DNA from 4 places in the Paenibacillus sp. F024 genome. Region 4 is predicted to be linked to each of the others. Evidence: riboswitches for the same ligand, from Rfam matches in the RefSeq annotation. Region 4 holds a riboswitch; each other region holds the start of a gene.

Region 1 (4,782 bases), on a different contig from region 4:
CCTGTTTTGGCTTCTTGCTTGCCGTACAAGTGGACCTTAGCCGTCACTCCGGGCACAACCCGCTCCGATTCCGGATTCACGATCCAATCCAGCAGCGGCTGTACGTGCTCGCCCAAAACGTTAACCATCACCACAGGAGTAAGCAGCGCAGTATCGCCCAGCGGAAGGTTGCAGACCGCCCGGATATGCTGCTCGAATTGCGACGTCTTGCAGGCTTCCATCGTGTAATGGCCGGAATTATGGGGCCGCGGGGCAAGCTCGTTGACGTAAAGCTCTCCGTCGGCCGTCAGGAACATCTCCACTGCGATCAGTCCGATTACGTCAAGCTCTTCTGCAATTCGCTGAGCCATCGCTTCCGCTGCCTTCAATACCGTTTCCGGCGCACGAGCCGGAACAATGGACAGATGCAAGATATTGTTCACATGCACGTTCTCGGCCGCCGGGAATACCTTAACTTCTCCCCTCGGGCTTCTGGCTGCGATAACGGAAATTTCTTTGTCGAAGCGGATAAACTGCTCCAGCACCAGCTCCGTCTTGGCCTTACTTAAAGTATCATAAGCATCCTGAACCTCTTCAAGCGTTCGGATGACCCATTGTCCTTTGCCGTCATAGCCGCCTGTCGCCGTTTTGAGCACGCAGGGTGTTCCGAACCGCACTACCGCTTCTCGCAGCTCCTCCACATTTGTGATTTCTGCATAAGGCGCTACTTTAACTCCGGCCGCTTCAATCGCACGTTTCTCGCGCAGCCGGTGCTGCGTGGTGTAAAGCAGGCGGCTTCCCTGCGGCACATAGGATTCAGCCATCAATAGAGAGGTTACTTCCGCGTCCACATTCTCGAATTCATACGTGATGACATCCGACAGCTCCGCTAATTGCCTTGCCGCCGCCGCATCATGATATTCTGCAACGATCTGACGATCCGCCACCTGTCCGCACGGTGCATCGGGTATCGGATCCAGCGTAACAAAGCGGTAGCCCATCGCTCGTCCGGCCAAAGCCAGCATCCGGCCCAGCTGCCCCCCGCCAAGGATGCCGATCGTCGCCCCCGGCGCATGAACAAACTCCGGATTGTACGCCTTGTCTGTCACATTCCCTCGTGTCATTCCAGCACGCTCTTTTCCATTACTGTCTGTGCGATGCGCTCGCGCCGCTGCGTTACTTTTTGCTGCAGCTCAGGATCGAACGACCCAAGAATCTGCGCCGCAAGAAGGCCGGCATTCGTCGCCCCGGCATGTCCGATCGCAACGGTTGCGACGGGAACGCCGCCTGGCATCTGTACGATCGACAGCAGCGAATCCATGCCGTTAAGGGTGGAGGTTTTGACCGGAACGCCGATTACCGGCAGCACCGTCTTGGCCGCCACCATACCAGGCAAGTGCGCGGCTCCGCCGGCACCCGCAATAATGACCTTCAGACCCCGCTCTTGCGCCGACGCCGCATAGTCGAACATCAGATCAGGCGTGCGGTGTGCCGAAACGACCTTCTTCTCATAAGGCACCCCCAGCTCCTCCAGCATGTCGCATGCATGCTTCATCGTCTCCCAATCCGATTGACTGCCCATAATGACCCCTACAAGAACTGACATCTGTTATCCTCCATGTCGTTTAGCATCTATAGTGAAAGTAAAAAACAAAAACGCCCATTAGATAGATACTGAACCTCTAACGCACAGTCTATCGGCAGGACGACAAGAATACCCACAAGCGCAAGCTAAGGCCATGCACCGATGTGCTGACCTTTCTATAATACCGACGCTCACTCGTAGTCCAAAAATTTAAGGTTTTCGGGTAGAAACTTTCGGGCCTTATTCCCGATGATATACGAGATTATTCGACTTTTTCCGAACGATTTTTCCATTCTCTGATACGTCTTCAGTTTACAGGCTTTAACACTGGATGTCAACTATAAAAGACGAACATTAACTAAAAAGACACAAATAATAGTTCGCATTTGGCGCCCTATTCCCTGGGATTTTGACGGATAATGACATTCTTTAATTTCTTATTCTTTAGTTCATCAAGACCGTCTTCGACCTCGGCGACTGAGAAATTACCTGCTGCCAGCCGCTCTTCTTCGACAGACCGCCAGCGCCCGTACATGCGGATCCCTTCATCCAATAGACTTGTGAATTCTTCACGAAGAGGCTCGGCGTCACTTAATTCATCTAATAAATGAAACAACACATCTTCGCTTTTGGCATACTGCCCGCAATCTTCGTAATATAAAACAAGCTTATGCATGGTATCCGTCGGCATAGGCGCACGGTTAACGAGCGCAAGCGCCGCATCAATCCGTTCTTTGAACATCTCGGCCAATTCGCCGCGGGAATCCATTTCCCTGGCGGAGAGCAGCAGGTCAAGCGCTTTTAAGCCGTCCTTACGTGCAGCGTCCGTATAGCCATGCTCTTCCTGTGCAGCGCCCTGCGCGTTCAGCATATCTCCTAAAGCCAGCACCTTTCCTTGATCGACTTCCCCGTCCTTGGAAAGAAGGGCGAGCAAATCCTTGGTAGAAAGAGCGTGAATCAGCTTCGAATTCAGTCCCAGCAATTGACGCATCGCCTGGTTCACAAGCTCAAGAGCTTCTTGCAATCGATGATTTTGCCTTGCGGACATCACTTTATGCAGCACTTCCGCCGTCTGTTCAATCAACCGCATGAGATAATCGCGTCTGTACATGAGTCTCTCTTTCCTTTCTATCCCAGACCGTGTCTTTCTTTTTATTGTACAGGATTATGCAGCATGAGGAAAATCGGAGCTAGAAGCAATTCCATTATCGGGAAATGATTGGATGATTTTATGCATTGAACCTCAATATGATCCTATGTTAGGCTTTTAAAAGCCGAATCGTGCAGCCAATCTATGTGTACGTACGGGGGACTGAGCACCATGGGGTGAATGCGCAAAGCCTTTACAGGCCGCGCTAGGGAACAACCTCTTCCCGAACCCGACAACTAACCTCGGAGGCATAAACAGGAGGGAACATAAGCATGAATTTCCGTTTCAAAAACATGCTGCTCGCATGTGTATTTGCCGTACCTGCCGTTTTAACGACAGCTTTACCCGCGCATGCGCAGCAACCTGTACGTCTGGCCGATGACGTTAAGGTACAGGTCAACGAAAAGCTCGTGGCATTCCCGGATGCACAGCCTTTCGTGGATGAGAATCAGAAGCTCCAGGTTCCCGCGAGAGCGGTTACGGACAAGCTTGGCTACGAGCTTCACTGGGAACAAGACGGTTCCCAATTCACCATTACCATGAAGAGCGACGACACATCGGTATCGCTCACGACCGGCGATCCGACGGTTATCATTAACGGAGAGCCGACTGAGATCGATAATCCTGCCAGATTCGTAGACGGACGCGTCTATGTCCCTTTTCGGCTGATCTCCGACACGTTCGGAATCAAAACACAATGGGACAAAGTCAACCGGATTGCGATTCTTAGCATGGACGGGCAATATCACGCTCCAGCGTGGTACCGTCCGGTTAACAAGGTGCCGACTTACTCCAAAATCGTTGAAGCCAAAGCTACGGCATATACCGCGTCTGCCGATGAGAACGGCGGTTATGCAGGAATCGATTATATGGGCAACCCGCTTCGTCTGGGTACCATTGCCGTAGATCCGTCCGTTATACCGCTCGGCTCCAAGGTGTATGTGGAGGGCTATACGTATGACGGTCTTCCTGCCGGCGGAATGTACGCCACGGCCACCGATACAGGAGGTGCGGTAAAAGGCAACCGCATTGACATTTTCCTGCCGGAGAGCAAGAGTAAAGCAAGAACGTTCGGGATTCAACAAGTTAAAGTTTACGTACTAGGCTCGTAATCATATTTGATTCTCATCTGCAGCCAAAAAAAAGCAGTCGTCTCTTCCGAGACGACTGCTTTTTTTTGGCTGCCGGAGCTGTCGCATATTTTTGTTCCGGCGACCAAAACCTAAGCGAGTCATGTCAGAACGGAGGTCGAAATGTTATGCATCACAGCGTACGTCTACTTATGCTTTGTTTGGTACTCCTCTTTCTTACCGGTGGCGCCCCTCCTAGCAGTGAAGTCATCTCGAACGTGGAGACGGATCAGAAGCTGATCGCTCTCACGTTTGATGACGGGCCGAATCCGGTGTATACGCCGCAAATTTTGGATTTGCTCAAGCAATACGGTGCTAAAGGCACGTTTTTCGTGATCGGCAAACGCGTACAAATGTACCCGGCTATCGCTATTCGCGAGGTAAACGAAGGTCACGAAATCGCCAACCACACATTTGATCATCATTACTTAAAAAACTATCCCCCGGAACGTCTCGTACAAGAGATCCGTCAAACGCAGGAGGTCATATTCGATATCACGGAACAAATGCCGCATGTGTTCCGTCCCCCCGGAGGTTTTTATAACGATGCGCTGCTTCAATCCGTAAAAGACGATAAGCTGACGGTCGTGATGTGGTCATGGTATCAGGACACGCAGGATTGGAAGAAGCCGGGGGTGGACAAAATCGTCCGGCAGGTTCTGAGCAACGTACACAACGGAGATATCATATTGTTCCACGATCTGCAGGGAGATTGTACCCAGACCGTGGAGGCGCTCAAACGAATTTTGCCCGAACTGACACAGCAGGGCTATCGATTTGTCACGGTATCCGATTTGATCGCCCAAACCCGTAAGTAATGCCTTGTTATATGTTTTTCAAATGGATGTGCACTCAAAATTTGATCGTGATGCAGCCTGTCCTATGATATAATCAACTGGAACTTGGAATACATTAATCGATGTTATGAGGGATATCAT
Region 2 (4,782 bases), on a different contig from region 4:
TTTGATTATGATGCTCCTTTGGGAAAAAGATGGCCTTAATCAAAATGAAATTGCCGATAAGCTGAAAAAAGACAAAACGAATATTGCCCGTATGGTGTTTAATCTTGAGCAAAAAGGCTTTATTCGCAGAGTGACCGGAGAGCACGATCGGCGTTCATTAAAGGTTTTCCTGACGGAAGAAGGAAAAAAATTAGGCGATCAAGTGATTCCCGTAGCCGAGGAATTTAATCATTTAGTATGTAAAGGTATTACCGGTGAAGAGCTGACGGAGCTCAGACGAATCCTTACTAAAATGTGTTCCAATGTGGAGTAGAAAGCTTACTCCTGCCCAATAGTTGCTACAACAACAAAACAACATCATTTACTGGAGGTTATTATGGCTAAGGTACTTTTTGTCAAAGCAAATTCCCGTCCGATTGAGCAAGCTGTCAGTGTTAAGCTTTACCAGGCTTTCCTGGAAAGCTACAAAGAAACCCATCCCCAAGATGAGATCATTGAACTGGATCTGTTTAAGGAAAATTTACCGTATTATGATACGGATAAAATTAACGGCATGTTTAAATTGGGAAGAGGCTTGGATCTCACTCCAGAGGAACAATCGGCAGTTGAAACGGTAACTAAATACTTGGACCAATTTCTTGCCGTAGACAAGATCGTATTTGCATTCCCGCTTTGGAACTTCACTGTTCCTTCCGTACTTCATACGTACTTGGATTATCTGGGTCAAGCAGGCAAGACCTTCCGCTATACTCAAGATGGCCCTGTTGGACTGCTTACGGATAAGAAGGTTGTTCTGTTAAATGCACGGGGCGGCGTCTATTCCAGTGGACCCGCACAATCTGCCGAGATGGCCGTCAATTATGTAACCAATATTTTAAACTTCTGGGGAGTAACAGACATCCAAACTGTCATTGTAGAGGGGCATAACCAATTCCCTGACAAGGCAGAAGAAATTATTCACGCAGGAATTGTAAAAACGAGTGCAGTTGCAAGCAGCTTCTAAATGTTATCTCTCTACCGGACTTTGAGCTTACAATTAAAATGAGGATTAAGATAAGGGGACCGTCAACAGTTGGCGGTCCCCTTATCTTATGAAAAGCATGTTTTAAATGTAATCTTGTATTATTTTAATATTTTCATTGCATCAGTCCGGTTTCCGTCACAGCTGAGAAGATCGCCATGACCACGGCCTCCTCTCGTGAACCATGTCAAAAACATCAATGGCAGGTTTCAGCTTTCTAAGCCGCATTTTGAACGATTAGCCAATAAGCTCATCGTCACCGGGTATCCCTGAGCAATGGCTTTTGCGGGTGTAAAATTCTTACGGGTGAGCTATCCTTGCAGCCTTCCCGCATGGCGATCGTCTAAAAAAGGCTATCGGGACTTTCCCGATAGCCTAAGCCTGAAGCTGTTCTTTTGCGCAGCTTGTCTATATTTTATTATAGGTTTTATATTACACAACTCTCTTTGCCCCTACAAATTTAGATCCCCAATAAAAACTACCGAGAGAATCAATCTTTACACCACTGTTTGTAGCGGAGATAAACGAATTGTTTCCGACATAAATCCCGACGTGAGAGATATTCCTTCCTCTTTCAGAGAAAAAAACCAAGTCTCCGGATTTAGGTGCGTTTACCCAAGTGCCCACAGTAGCCATTTGAGCGGATGTTCTTGGCAGATATACGCCGTTTGGGGTATATACGTATTTCAGAAATCCGGAGCAGTCAAAGCCATTTGGCGTTAATCCACCCCAGAGATAAGCAGTGCCAATATACTTTTTGGCATCCTGCACGATTTTGTCCCCTATGGCCGGAGCTGGAGCAGGGGCAGCAGCTACCTTTGGTGCGGGCCTATACCAGGCAGGAGCATGATATTTCCCATCTTTACTGACAATGGCAATAAAATTATTTTTGTCCCACTGAACGAGTAGGCCAAACAGTTCGCTCACGAATCGGATTGGGACGTATACCCGCCCATCCCGGAATACCGCTTTCGTACCAAAATTCTGCTTTTTGCCGTTAACAACGGCTTCCGATGAACCGGATGAGAAAATCACCGATTTTCCCGGTCCTTCAACCGTCACTTTCATTTGTTGTCCATTTTTTTCCGAACTAATTTTATACCCTAATTTTTCGGAAACGAAACGGACAGGTACCATTGTGTTTTGGTCTTTATCAATGAAAGGCTGTGCATCAGGAAAGCCGACAAGCTGATCATCGACTTGAACCCGAACATCATAGTTGTACATTGCGGCGTAGGTTGTAGGGGGTGGCAAGATACCGGACAACAAAATTGCACTCGATAATACGAGCGCCGTACCCAATTTCTTCAAAATCTCTTCCTCCAATGAGCCTCCGAGGTTAGTTGACGGGTTCGGGAAGAGGTTTCCCTGGTCTGCTTAAACAATCAAACGTTCACCCCAATTAAAAAGTCCCCCGTACCAATGAACTGCGTATTCATTAGATTCGGCAAAAATTTTGTCTCACAATTACAAAAATATCATACGCGAAACTAGCACATATACCCAATCATTGACGAAATTTCGAACCTTTTATGTATTCATCTCCTGTTTTTCTATATATATCAAAAAATTAAAAAGTTAACTAAGTTTATGAAGTTAATGATTAACAAATTGTCCAATTCATTAGCATTGTCCTGAAAAATATGTAAATATAATATAATGATTCCTTATATGACAAAATGGACCAACGAAAAACCTCCATTGGCCCACTTGATTTAGGAACGCATGGGAAGGGTAAGCAAAGTAAAAAGCTATTTAACCATGTACCAATTTTTGCGCCTCTGAGATCAACTGCTCCCCTACCAGCTTCAGGCGAGCTTTCATTTGGCTAAGGTCAGCCCGCTCAGCATGGAGCCGCTGCTTTCGTTCGCTCACCATTTTTCTGACATTCGATGGATTTGGACCGCCAGTTCCGTTGCGGACCTGTATATTAAGCTCAGGATCAAGCGCCTGACGAACCGCTTCAACATTAATCCCTAATGGTTTACCGAATAATGCATGGCATCCAGCCTCTAAATCTAAGACCGTGATTTCCGTCGCCTTCTTTCCTGCTGCCAGTGTCTCCGCAACGACTCGCCCGACGATGTTATGAGCGATACGAAAGGAAAGCCCTGTCTCACGTACGATCACATCTGCCAGTTCCGTTGCCGTACCGAACCCGATCTTGGCCGAATGAAGCATAACGTCTGGACGGATGGTTAATGTTTGGAGAACACCGTTGATTAATTCAAGTGTCACGGCTGAACGATCTGCAGCTTCGAGTGCCGGCACGTTGATAGCACTGACCCCGTCATTTACGTCACTCAGAGAGGTGTTTTTCGTACTGGCGAGCACAGTAGTTAGAGAGCCACAAACATGAGCCGCACTTGCTTTGGTGTACTCCAACGCTTGCGGATTCTTTTTTTGGGGCATGATACTGCTCACAGTGGAGTAAGCGTCTGACAACTCAATAAATCCATATTCCATTGTGTTCCAGTTCTGCAGATCCAATGCGACACGTGATAGATTTGTCATTAAAATGGCAAGAGCAGCAGTGGCTTCGTGGACATCATCTCGGCACGAAACCCCATCGTAGGCTACTTCAACTATCTCTTGGAATCCCAGGACCGACGCTGTATACTCCCGGTCTATAGGGAAGCCAGAGGTCGTTAAGGCACCTGATCCCAACGTGCAGCGATTAGTTTGGGACAAAGCTGCCTGAATTCGGGCATAATCCCTACTTAACAGATCGGCTAGCGTCAGCATGTAATACCCAAGGGTAATCGGCTGTGCATGCTGGGAGTGTGTATATCCGGGCATGATCGTTTCGGCATGCATATCGGCTAGGTTCAATACGGTATCCCGCAAGAAAATCAAGCTGGTCAGCACACCACAGAGCTTTTCACGCAGGGCCAACCTCCACGTAGTAGTGTGAAGATCGTTTCGGCTGCGAGCGGTATGAAGCCTCCCTCCGACCTCTGGACCCAGTTTTCGGATTAGGTAACGTTCCACGTAGGAGTACATATCCTCTAATGTATAGTCAATTTCCAGCACATCGGGTCCAGCTGATCGAAGCTCCAGGATTTTACTCAAGATCTGACGCATCTCTTTCGTTTTGACAATATCTTGGCGAGCTAGCATCAACCCGTGAGCAAGATGCACCATCATTTCCGCTTCGAAGCAATAGTTTAGTTCCCTTTCGACAGAGGGGGCATAGTAAGCGCGCACCATGACTTCAGCCGGAGGCAGCTTAACACGCTCGCGCAGTGAAGTTACAGGATCTTGATGATGACCTTCCCGTAATTCTTGAGTTCTATCTTGAGATTGCTCATTTGTTGGCATTGAAACGTCCCTCCCGCTTAATTACATGCTGTCGGATGATTCGCGGTTCGTTACTGGCTCTATTTTTTCACTTCGGCAACAACCTTCTTCATTTCATCGGCACCCCACTTGGCAGCCTCTTCCGGCGGGGCATTCTGAAGCAATACCTTTTGCACTACCATCGATGTAATATTCCGGGCGACAATCGAACCGATATACGGATTATTTTGACCCGTCAGTTGGACGGAACCATCCTTCACCACCATCCCTGCCTCAACCGGAAAATCTGCACTGTTTTTAGTGTCAAAGCTTGCATTAACCAAGTCATTGCGTCCCTTGAACACTTCTGGAAACTCGCCATTTAGCATCTCATTCTGTACCGATTTCAGAGGTGGAATCAGATGAGGGAATGCGGTTAGGCTAAATTTACGAGATTGTTCTCCTGTGATGAGGAATGCCAA
Region 3 (4,782 bases), on a different contig from region 4:
TTTCTGGAAAGAAGGATTGCAAGCTTCAGGAGGGTGGAAGGATTCCCCGGCGCAAAGGGCCAGATTCGCCAACCTGAGCAATGCCGATGAAATCATCGTTTATTGCGGTTCCGGCGTGACGGCCTGCCCTAACGTGCTGGCACTTAGCGAGGCCGGCTTCGACAACGTCAAGCTGTACGCGGGCAGCTGGAGCGATTGGATCAGCTACAAGGACAACCCGGTAGCGACGGGAAAAGAATAAGGAATGGCCGTTTCCGCTTCGGACGCGGGTTGGAGGACTGCGATCGTTTGCCGTTTGGCGACCGATCCAGTCCTTTTTATATGATTTTGGCTGGGGCTGCTTTCGCCTTTACGAGTCGGTATCGACGGATTTACGCTGACCGGACCGTAAGACGTCTTTGTATACGTCAATCGCTCTGGCTCGCGAGGCTTTCAAGTCTACGATGGCGTGCGGACGCGGCCGGTGAATTTCTTTGTCGGTCAATCGGGCGAGCTCGGGCAGCCAGCGGCGGATATAGGCCCCTGAAGGGTCGTACGTTTCCGATTGGGTTACCGGATTCATAATCCGGAAGTACGGCACGGCATCGAAGCCGAGCGAGGCGCACCAAAGCCAGCCTCCCCGGTTTAACACGTTGTCGTAGTCGGCGAGCTTGTAACGGAAGCAGCGCTCTCCATAAGGGAAGGGACACAATAAATTTTTGGTCAGAAACATCGCGGTAATCATGCGCAGCCGGTTGGGCATCCAGCCGGTCGCGTTCAGCTGGGTCATGGCGGCGTCAATAATCGGAATGCCGGTGCGCGCTTGCGTCCAGGCTCTGAAATGCTGAGAATCCAGAGCGGAGAAATCGTAGCGTTTCTCATATTGGAAGTAGTCGGGATCAAGCCACGATTGATAAATGTAGAAATCGCGCCAGGCAAGCTGGCGAAGCCAAGGCTCCACAGCGGTATCGCCAACCATCAGCCGTTCGTAGACCATGCGAACCGACATGGCGCCGACGTTCAGGTGACGGCTCATACGGCTGGTCTCGTCGCGGGCGAAGCGGTCGCGTCCTTCGGCGTAGCCTGCAAGACGTTCTCCGAGGAAGTCTGCAAGCGCCTGCTCCGGCTCGGGCAGCTCCGGCAGAGCGCCCGGAGCCAGCAAGGCGCTCAGCTCCGGCGGGAGAGGGAACGCTTGCGCCACACCATCGGCGAGCGGGACCGTCCGGAGGTCGCCGATGGTTACTGCAGACGCCGGGCGGTACCGCTCGTGCAGATACTCACGCCAGCGGCGGTAGAACGGCGTGAAAACCTTGTACGGCTCATCCCGCCCGGACCAGCGCTGAAAGTCGCGCAGGTCGATAAGCGGCAGCTCGCCGTACGCGGTGACGCGCACGCCGTACTGTTCAGCTGCCTCGCGCAGTGCGCAGTCCCGGACCGTCGCATACGGGGTGTAGTCCTCGTGGAACACGAGCTCCTCCACCGGATGCTCCGCGAGCAGCCGGCTCAAAGCGGCCTGCGGCTCGCCATAAAGCACGTGCAGCCGCTGGCCGGCTGCCGCATAAAGCTGCTGCAGCCGCCGGACATGCTGCAGAAAATTGACGCCGCTGTGCTCGCGGTGACGTTCCTGTTTCAGCAGGAACGGGTCGAGCAAAAGCACATGCAGGCTGGGGCAGCGGCGTTCGCGGATCGTGACGAACGCCGGCATATCCTCCACCCGCAGATCCTTGCGGTGCAGAAACAAGATCAAGCCTCATACGCCCCTTTACAGCCGGATCCGGCAGGTTTATTTGAAATATAGAAAGCCCTGCAGGCTTGTCCGTCCGGTGCGTCCGTTTATACGAACGATCGGATCGGGCCAAACGCTGAGGGCTTCCGAAGTTGCATTGCGAATCCGTTGACCGTATCAGTTGGTGTCGGTCATCAGCTGTTGATACTGCTCGTCCGACAAAACACGTCGGGCTGTCACATAACGATTGGCGTAGTAAGATTCGCTCATTTCACTAATCGTAACGCCTTTGTTCGTAGCGGAGTGGTAGAACATGCCGTTTCCAACATATACGCCCACATGGGAAATGCCTCTGCCGTCGGTGTTGTAGAACACGAGATCACCGGGACGGAGCTGGTCTTGGGCTACCCATTGACCCGCTTGGGCTTGGCTTTTGGAGGAACGAGGAAGATCGATACCGAACTTGTCGAACACCCAAGAAGTGTAGCCGGAGCAGTCAAAGCCGCTGGTCGTAGTACCGGCCCATTTGTAAGGCGAGCCTAAACCCGCGTTTACCGCTGCGCTTAGCGGGGTTTCAGCAAATGCGCTGCCTACGGAAACGCTGCAAAACATAGCTAAAGAAAGTGCAAAACCTACAAGCTTCTTCTTCAAAAAATGTTTCCCCTTCCGGTGCCTACGAGGTTAGCTGAAGGGTTCGGTTGAAGGTTCCCTATGATCACTGACGGTGTCGAGATCAATTCACCCGGTTAATGGATCCCCCGTTTTCTTAAAACAGAAATTCGGCAAAATTTTCATTTTTTTGATTCCGAGTAGATATATTCGGGAAAAAATGCACTTTTCCTTCCTTTGTCACAAAATTGACATATTTTATCCGTTTAAAGTGAAACCTTTTTGTTTAAGGAAATTCGGGATATGAAATCACCCCTTTATAGAAAAGCACAAAACGGCGGCGCTTTTCCGCCTGACGTGGTTCAACAGCTTGCGACAGCACAAACGCACCGGTCGGAATGACCGGTGCGTTTGCAATCTTTTCATATGGTGTTCGCTACGCTTTCTCCGTCCAAAGCGCATATTGTGTGCTGATGGCCCACACTTTGAAGAACATTTGAACAAGCCGGTATGCCTGTAATCCGACCAAGGCCAAAAAGCCGGCCCAGAAGAACGCGGATGCCATCACGGCGGCGGACACCGCCAAAGCGATGCCTGTTACGGTAAGAGAAGCCAGCATAATGGCAGGCAGATGGCGAATCACAAACAGCATGGTAAAGATTGCAGATCTGCCATCGGCCTTTCCGATTTGAAGGAACAGGAAGATCAGCTGAAGCATAAACCAATAGACGATGCAGCCGGCTATCGCCGGCGCCAGCGCTTTCCCAAAGGCCATATAGGAAGCTTGATGTCCGTACAGCTCTATCGAATGGGGGATCAGCCAGTAGAGCGGGGAGAGCATCAGCGCCAATTGGACCGCGTAGAGGCCGAGGAAGGGAAGAGACAGCTTTCGGATGCCTTCCACGAACCGGTAGCCTGCATTCAAGTCCCGATGACGAAGCGAGTAGTATACTCCTGCATTGAGCATCGGATGGACCAGCATTCTTAATCCTAGAAGGCTGATTCCCCACCACCAAAACGGCTCCAGCAAATCCGTCTTCATCATCTGAAAATGACCTTCTATCCAGAATATCTGCGAAGCGGTCACTGGCAGGTCGCTCCCCGGATAACGATGCAGGAGGGGGAGGACGACGGATTGAATCAGCTTATACAGCACGACGCCCCAAATGAGATGATATATAAAGAGGGTAAAGACGGCAAAAGGCTGCTCACAGGCTAAGCTCCAGCCCGTTTTGATCCGGTTCCACATGTTCCTCACTCCCCTCACCATGCGACCCAGCCGAACAAGGTCTCCAAAATTTTCACAACGCTCATGTTCCATCGCAGCGATAGCTGCGAATCGACTTCCGTTTTCATATAGCTGTTGATCCGTTTGTTCTCCAGCACGATAACGTAATCCGGGTCTATAGCCGCCCACCTCAGCGGAGCGGCATGATTCAGCTTCATGATGACCTCGCTGTCGGCGCCGTCCCAGGTTTTATCGAGCTGCGTGCCGTCGGCAAAATGGAACCGGACAGGTACGTTGGGATAGGTACCTCCAAGCTTGCGCAGCTGTACGCTGTTTTCATAGTAGGTTTGGCCATTATCTGTCACCTGCTGCACTTTGATCCCGGTGATGGCGTAGTCGACCATCATGCCGCTATAGACATATTGGTCAAAAAACGGCTTCCAGTCGGTTTTCGTTACATCTTCTGCGACTTTTTGAAAATCCGTTGTGGTCGGGTGCTTGAACTTCCAGCGCTGAAAATACGTTCGCATGATCTTGTCCATGGTCTCCGGACCGACCTGACGTTCCATGGCTTTGAGCACCAGCTTGGCCCGGGTATATACATTTTCGGCATAGTGATGGTGTCCGTCATAGCTCCAGGCGTTCTTCTTGAGTGCGGCCGGATGGGTGATGTAGCTTGATTCCACGAGCAGATTCGGGCGAACGCCGTATTCCGCTTCCATTAACTTGTCTTCGGCATAAGAGGTGAAGCCTTCATCCAGCCATGCCTCTTCAAATTCGTTGCTGGCAACCATACCATAAAAGAATTGGTGGCCTATCTCATGGACTACAACCCTTTCCAGCTCCAGGGTCGGATTTTCTTCGATAGCTCCCCATGCGGTAATCAGCGTCGGGTATTCCATTCCCCCGGCTCCATTGGCCTCTTCCGGCGGCACGACGATCGACAGCGTATTGTAAGGGTAATTACCGTACCACTGGGAGTAGCGGGCGAGCGCTTTTTTGGCTGCTGTCATGTAACGGGCCTTCAGGTGCTCATGCTTTGGATCGAGATACAGCTTGATGCGGACCCCGGGCAGATGCGAAGTGGCATAGGGCTCTTCATGGTATATAAAATGCGGCGAAGCGGCCCAGGCAAAATCATGCACATCGTCGGAGTAAAACGAGTAGGTTTTCGTTTTGCCGTCATCGGAGACGGGCTTGGTCGGGAAGCCGGTAGCCGCTACTTTATGGGTGGAAGGCA
Region 4 (4,782 bases):
GAAGCAAGGAAGCCAGGATTTTACCGGAGGTGTCTAAAGCTCCGAAGGTTCTGGCATTGGTAAATTCAAAGATCAGCAGTCCTATGAATCCGACCACCGTCAGCATTCCTGTAATGGTGAGCACAACCTTGGAGTGAAGCGACAGCTTTCGGGTTTTCTGATACTCCAGCAAATCGGCGATAACAATAAAACCGATCCCGCCAAGCACGATCAGAACGACCGCAACCAAATTGACAATCCAATCGCCGGTCAGATGCGACATACTGCCGAACGGCTTGTGAATCCCGCCAAACAAATCGAATCCTGCATTATTAAATAATGAGATGGCATGATAGATACCGAAATACACCGCTTGGGAAAACTCCATATCGAACGACCAACGGAGCGTAAAGATCACAGCCGCCACAAGCTCAATCGTCAGGGAATAAAAAATCACTTTTTTGATTAACCGGACAATGCCTTCCATGCTGCCTTGATTCATCGCGGCCTGAAGCACCAGTCGCTCCTTTAATGAAATCCGGCGTCTGAAAACAAGCGCGATCAGCGCCGCCATCGTCATGAACCCGAGTCCGCCGATCTGAATCATAGCAATCAGAACAATTTGACCGAATGTAGAAAAATAAGTGCCGGTATCTACTAATACAAGTCCGGTAACACAAGCTGCCGACGTAGCTGTAAATAAAGCGTCCAGATAGGCCATCGGTTCCCCGCTTCTCGTAGCTATCGGGAGTGACAGCAGAACGGATCCGACTAAAATAATCAAAGTAAACCCAAGCGCCAAAATTTGCGGCGGCGAGAGCTTCATAACTCCAAACCCAGGTTTCAAGCCTTGGCACGTCCCTTCTGTTTCACAACAGGTATCAATAAAGCTCTCCGCACACTAGCGAATGACTTCATTCTCGAACGTTTCGATCTGTTCGTTTGTTCCGATCACAACCATAACGTCACGCTCTTCAAAGGTATCCGCCGCAGTAGGCGCAATGATGACACCGTTCTTTCGATTGATCGCCACGACGCTGCAGCCGTAACGAGCCCTGGGATCAAGCTCCTTTAACGTCCGGCCGGCAAGCCTTTTGGGTACGGCAAGCTCCGCAATCGTGTAGTCATCGGAGAGCTCAATGTAGTCAAGCAGATTTGGAGAAACGAGCTGATGGGCTACGCGGATCCCCATATCCCGTTCAGGATAAATAACCCGGTCTACGCCGATTTTATTCAGCACTTTCCCGTGAAGCTCCGAAAGCGCCTTGGCTACAACGGTTTTTACCCCCATATCCTTAAGCAGAATCGCCGTAAGAATACTGGCTTGAATATCGTCGCCGATCGCTACCACGACGCAATCGAAATTCCGGATGCCCAACGACCGAATGACCTCTTCATCCGTCGAATCCGCTACCACCACATGAGTCAGCTTATCGCTCATCTCCTCCACGGCTTCTTCATCCATATCGATGCCAAGCACCTCATGACCCAATTTCAGAAGCTCCACGGCAAGGCTTGAGCCGAAGCGCCCTAATCCAATGACTGCGTACTGCGTGTTTTTCATACTTCCGTTTCCCCTAACCAATCGTAATTTTTCCTTCCGGATATCTGTACAATTCCTTCTCTGTCTTCGGTCCCAGTGCATAAGCCAGCGTCAGCGGACCCAAGCGTCCGATAAACATGGTCATCGCGATCAGGACCTTGCCGAGATCCGACAAATCCGGTGTTAACCCCATCGACAAGCCTACCGTTCCGAAGGCCGATGTCACTTCAAACAAAATCATCAGGAACGAATGATCCTCCGTTGTAGAAAGAATCATCGTGATGACGATGACCAGCGCCAAAGCAATCATCGTAATCGAGACGGCCTTTAGAATCCTTTCTTTGCCTAACCGGTAACGAAAGAGCACAATGTCTTCCTTCCCGCGGATCATCGCTATCATCGCGCCGATCAGCGTGGTAAAGGTCGTCGTCTTGATCCCCCCGCCTGTAGAGCCGGGAGAAGCCCCGATAAACATCAGGATAATGATAAAAAACTGCGTCGCTTGCCTGAGCCCGGCAATATCAAGCGTATTGGCTCCGGCTGTCCGCGGTGTAACGGATTGAAAAAGCGAGGCGAGAATTTTACCGGACCAGTCCAGCGGAACTAGCGTCCGTGGGTTCGTAAATTCAAAGATGAATATAATGATCGCTCCGATTCCGATCAAAAAACCGGTAGCGCTAAGCACCACTTTAGAATGAAGCGTAAGCCTTTTGTTTTTTCGGTAGTCCATGAGATCCGATAAAACGAAGAAGCCGATGCCTCCCAATATGATGAGTCCCATGGAAACTACATTGATGACTGGATCAGACGCATACGCAGTTATGCTGCTGAATTTCCCCGTTACCGGCCCAAAGAGATCGAATCCGGCATTATTGAAGAAGGAGACGGCATGAAACATGCCATAGTAAGCCGCTTTGCCGGGACCCAGATCAAACGACCACCGAACGGCAAAAATAACGGCAGCCGTAAACTCAATCGTAAGCGAATATACGATCACCTTGCGGATTAACCGCACAATACCCTCGATGCTGCTTTGGTTCAGCGCTTCCTGCAAAACGAGCTTTTCTTTAAGCGAAATGCGTTTTCTCAAGGCAAACGCGAACAAGGTAGCCATGGTCATAAATCCGAGCCCGCCGACCTGGATCAGCAGCATGATGATGACCTGTCCGAACACGGAAAAATAAGTGCCCGTATCTACAACGACGAGTCCGGTGACACAAGTAGCCGAAGTAGCAGTGAACAATGCATCCAGGAAAGACAGGGACTCACCGCTGGCCGAGGATACGGGAAGCGTAAGCAGAATGGAGCCGATCAAGATAATGACGGCGAAACCGACGACCAAAATTTGCGGCGGCGTTAGTTCAATCTTCTTGGTGATGACTTTCATGGTTGCACCCCTGTTTACGGTTTCAGGCAACAAAAAAGACACTGGAAACCCAATGTCAAATTAAGGTTCCTGTAATTCAAGCCTACGAGGTTAGCTGACGGATTCGGATGTACAGGCACCCTATCAGCGGCTCACAACCGCTGAATTCACCCCTAAACTCATGGTTCCCCCGTTTTCCTAAAGAAATTCGGCTCGTTATTCAATTGATATGAATTATAATCCTCTTTTCATTGAAGTACAAAGCCTTTTTTCACCTAAATGCACCGGATTTCGCAGAATTACGACATGTGTAAGCGCTTTTTTAGGTATGGTGCTTCGCTTTACTGAATAATGCCCCTTATAGCTTTTGTTATCATTGGATTTGCCGATGGAATGTATGTTACTTTTAAAGAATAGACTGTTATTATCCACTTTCTTTAAGGAGTCTTTCATGCCGAATCGACTAAAAGAACCCCCTCTGCTGCTTTTGGCTGTCCTTGGCTTGATGCTGTACCTCGGCGTTACGTTTGCCTCCGCCTTTACGGACGAGAACCGCTCCCTTGAAGACGATGCCGCAGGCCTGCCTGCCGTTACAAAGCAGCAAGCGGCGGATGCCGCAATGCGTTTTGTGCGCGGCCGCTTCGCGTTGGGACAAGAAGTACAAGCCCATACCTTGTACCAATCCTATCCGGTCCGCAACGGTTATTTGCAAAAAGAGCAGCTGTACGATGATTACAAAGAAAAGTATGAAGAGCAATTTCCTCTCGAATATTATGAGGTCGAGATCAACGACATGGAAAAAAGCGTAACGTACTATGTCGCTATCAACTATAAAAGCCTTACCGTGTTCGGATTCTCGAAGAGCCGATCCGCAGCCGCCAAAAGCGAATCCGTTAGCGCGCCGGATGCCGAACCGATGAAGCAGGCCCATGAAATCATGCGGGAGATGGGCTACGACCCGGTGGAATTTACGCCGGCAGACGAGTCTGGACGAGCCGGGAATGGAAACCTTATTTTCCGCAGCAAAACGGAGCGAATCGGTGAAACGCCGTTGGAGCTTCACATGAAAGTGACAGACCGCCGGATCACTGCGTTTGAGCCGTTATTTCCCATTCCGGATGATTATATTGTCTGGCAGGAAGGGCAGGACCGTCGTTCCGCTCTGATGACGCGAATCAGCATGGGCATCTCGCTTGTGATGACACTCTCAGCGTTTATTGTCATCATAAGGAGCCGTCGTGAAATCCGCTATACACGAGGTGCGCTGCTTACGTTTTTCTTTCTTGCGATTTATATCGCCAACAATTTTAATATGATGCCTGCTTTCCGGACGATGCACGGGAACGGACCTTCCGAACCGGGGGCCCTGTTTACCTTGTGGTTTACCCATATCTTTGTCGGGCTTATGGCCGTTTCGACGTATTTGGCCTTGAGTGCGGGACGCAAGCTGTGGCTTGACCGCGGATGGAATCCTTGGCCGGTATGGCGGGATTCGGTATTCGGCAGAGAGGTGTGGAAAGCGGCGGAACGGGGTTATTTACTTTGCTTGTTCATTCTGGGATTGCAGCAAACCATGTTTTTTGTCGCCACCGAAGCCTTCGGCGTATGGACGGTCAGCGACCCGACAGACTCTGTTTACAACATGCTATATCCCGGTATTTTCCCGTTGATGGCGTGGGCGGCTTCCATCTCCGAGGAGGCGATTTACCGGCTGTTGGGCATAGCTCTTATGCTTAAGCTGACGCGCAGCCGTTTCCTGGCCGTGCTTTTGCCGAGTGTCATTTGGGCCATGAGCCATACCCAATACCCCATATATCCGGTATATACCCGATTGGTTGAGGTGACGGTCATCGGATTGATTTTCGGCTATGTATTCTTGAAATATGGTTTTCTT

Evidence for each region. Region 4 has a riboswitch for cyclic di-AMP ahead of ACZYR9_RS14415 (TrkH family potassium uptake protein). Riboswitches for the same ligand answer to the same signal wherever they lie in the genome.
Region 1: linked by a shared signal. The riboswitch ahead of ACZYR9_RS07370 (stalk domain-containing protein) and the one ahead of ACZYR9_RS14415 (TrkH family potassium uptake protein) in region 4 are both predicted to bind cyclic di-AMP.
Region 2: linked by a shared signal. The riboswitch ahead of ACZYR9_RS04880 (C40 family peptidase) and the one ahead of ACZYR9_RS14415 (TrkH family potassium uptake protein) in region 4 are both predicted to bind cyclic di-AMP.
Region 3: linked by a shared signal. The riboswitch ahead of ACZYR9_RS11910 (C40 family peptidase) and the one ahead of ACZYR9_RS14415 (TrkH family potassium uptake protein) in region 4 are both predicted to bind cyclic di-AMP.

The regions. Positions count from the first base shown of each region.
Region 1 covers NZ_JBVASZ010000005.1:6,706-11,487, reverse strand. The annotation lists gene purK (5-(carboxyamino)imidazole ribonucleotide synthase) at 1-1,103, opposite strand, end outside; gene purE (5-(carboxyamino)imidazole ribonucleotide mutase) at 1,100-1,585, opposite strand; purine riboswitch at 1,743-1,844, opposite strand; gene ACZYR9_RS07375 (DUF6483 family protein) at 1,959-2,675, opposite strand; cyclic di-AMP (ydaO/yuaA leader) riboswitch at 2,827-2,980, shown strand; gene ACZYR9_RS07370 (stalk domain-containing protein) at 2,987-3,826, shown strand; gene ACZYR9_RS07365 (polysaccharide deacetylase family protein) at 3,973-4,662, shown strand; gene ACZYR9_RS07360 (hypothetical protein) at 4,781-4,782, shown strand, end outside.
Region 2 covers NZ_JBVASZ010000002.1:219,704-224,485, reverse strand. The annotation lists gene ACZYR9_RS04890 (MarR family winged helix-turn-helix transcriptional regulator) at 1-313, shown strand, start outside; gene ACZYR9_RS04885 (FMN-dependent NADH-azoreductase) at 377-1,003, shown strand; gene ACZYR9_RS04880 (C40 family peptidase) at 1,454-2,332, opposite strand; cyclic di-AMP (ydaO/yuaA leader) riboswitch at 2,335-2,481, opposite strand; gene argH (argininosuccinate lyase) at 2,777-4,342, opposite strand; gene ACZYR9_RS04870 (ABC transporter substrate-binding protein) at 4,402-4,782, opposite strand, start outside.
Region 3 covers NZ_JBVASZ010000009.1:147,131-151,912, forward strand. The annotation lists gene ACZYR9_RS11900 (sulfurtransferase) at 1-241, shown strand, start outside; gene ACZYR9_RS11905 (cryptochrome/photolyase family protein) at 350-1,726, opposite strand; gene ACZYR9_RS11910 (C40 family peptidase) at 1,883-2,356, opposite strand; cyclic di-AMP (ydaO/yuaA leader) riboswitch at 2,361-2,500, opposite strand; gene ACZYR9_RS11915 (hypothetical protein) at 2,751-3,563, opposite strand; gene ACZYR9_RS11920 (M1 family metallopeptidase) at 3,578-4,782, opposite strand, start outside.
Region 4 covers NZ_JBVASZ010000012.1:123,873-128,654, forward strand. The annotation lists gene ACZYR9_RS14405 (TrkH family potassium uptake protein) at 1-805, opposite strand, end outside; gene ACZYR9_RS14410 (potassium channel family protein) at 881-1,543, opposite strand; gene ACZYR9_RS14415 (TrkH family potassium uptake protein) at 1,557-2,909, opposite strand; cyclic di-AMP (ydaO/yuaA leader) riboswitch at 2,974-3,112, opposite strand; gene ACZYR9_RS14420 (CPBP family glutamic-type intramembrane protease) at 3,340-4,782, shown strand, end outside.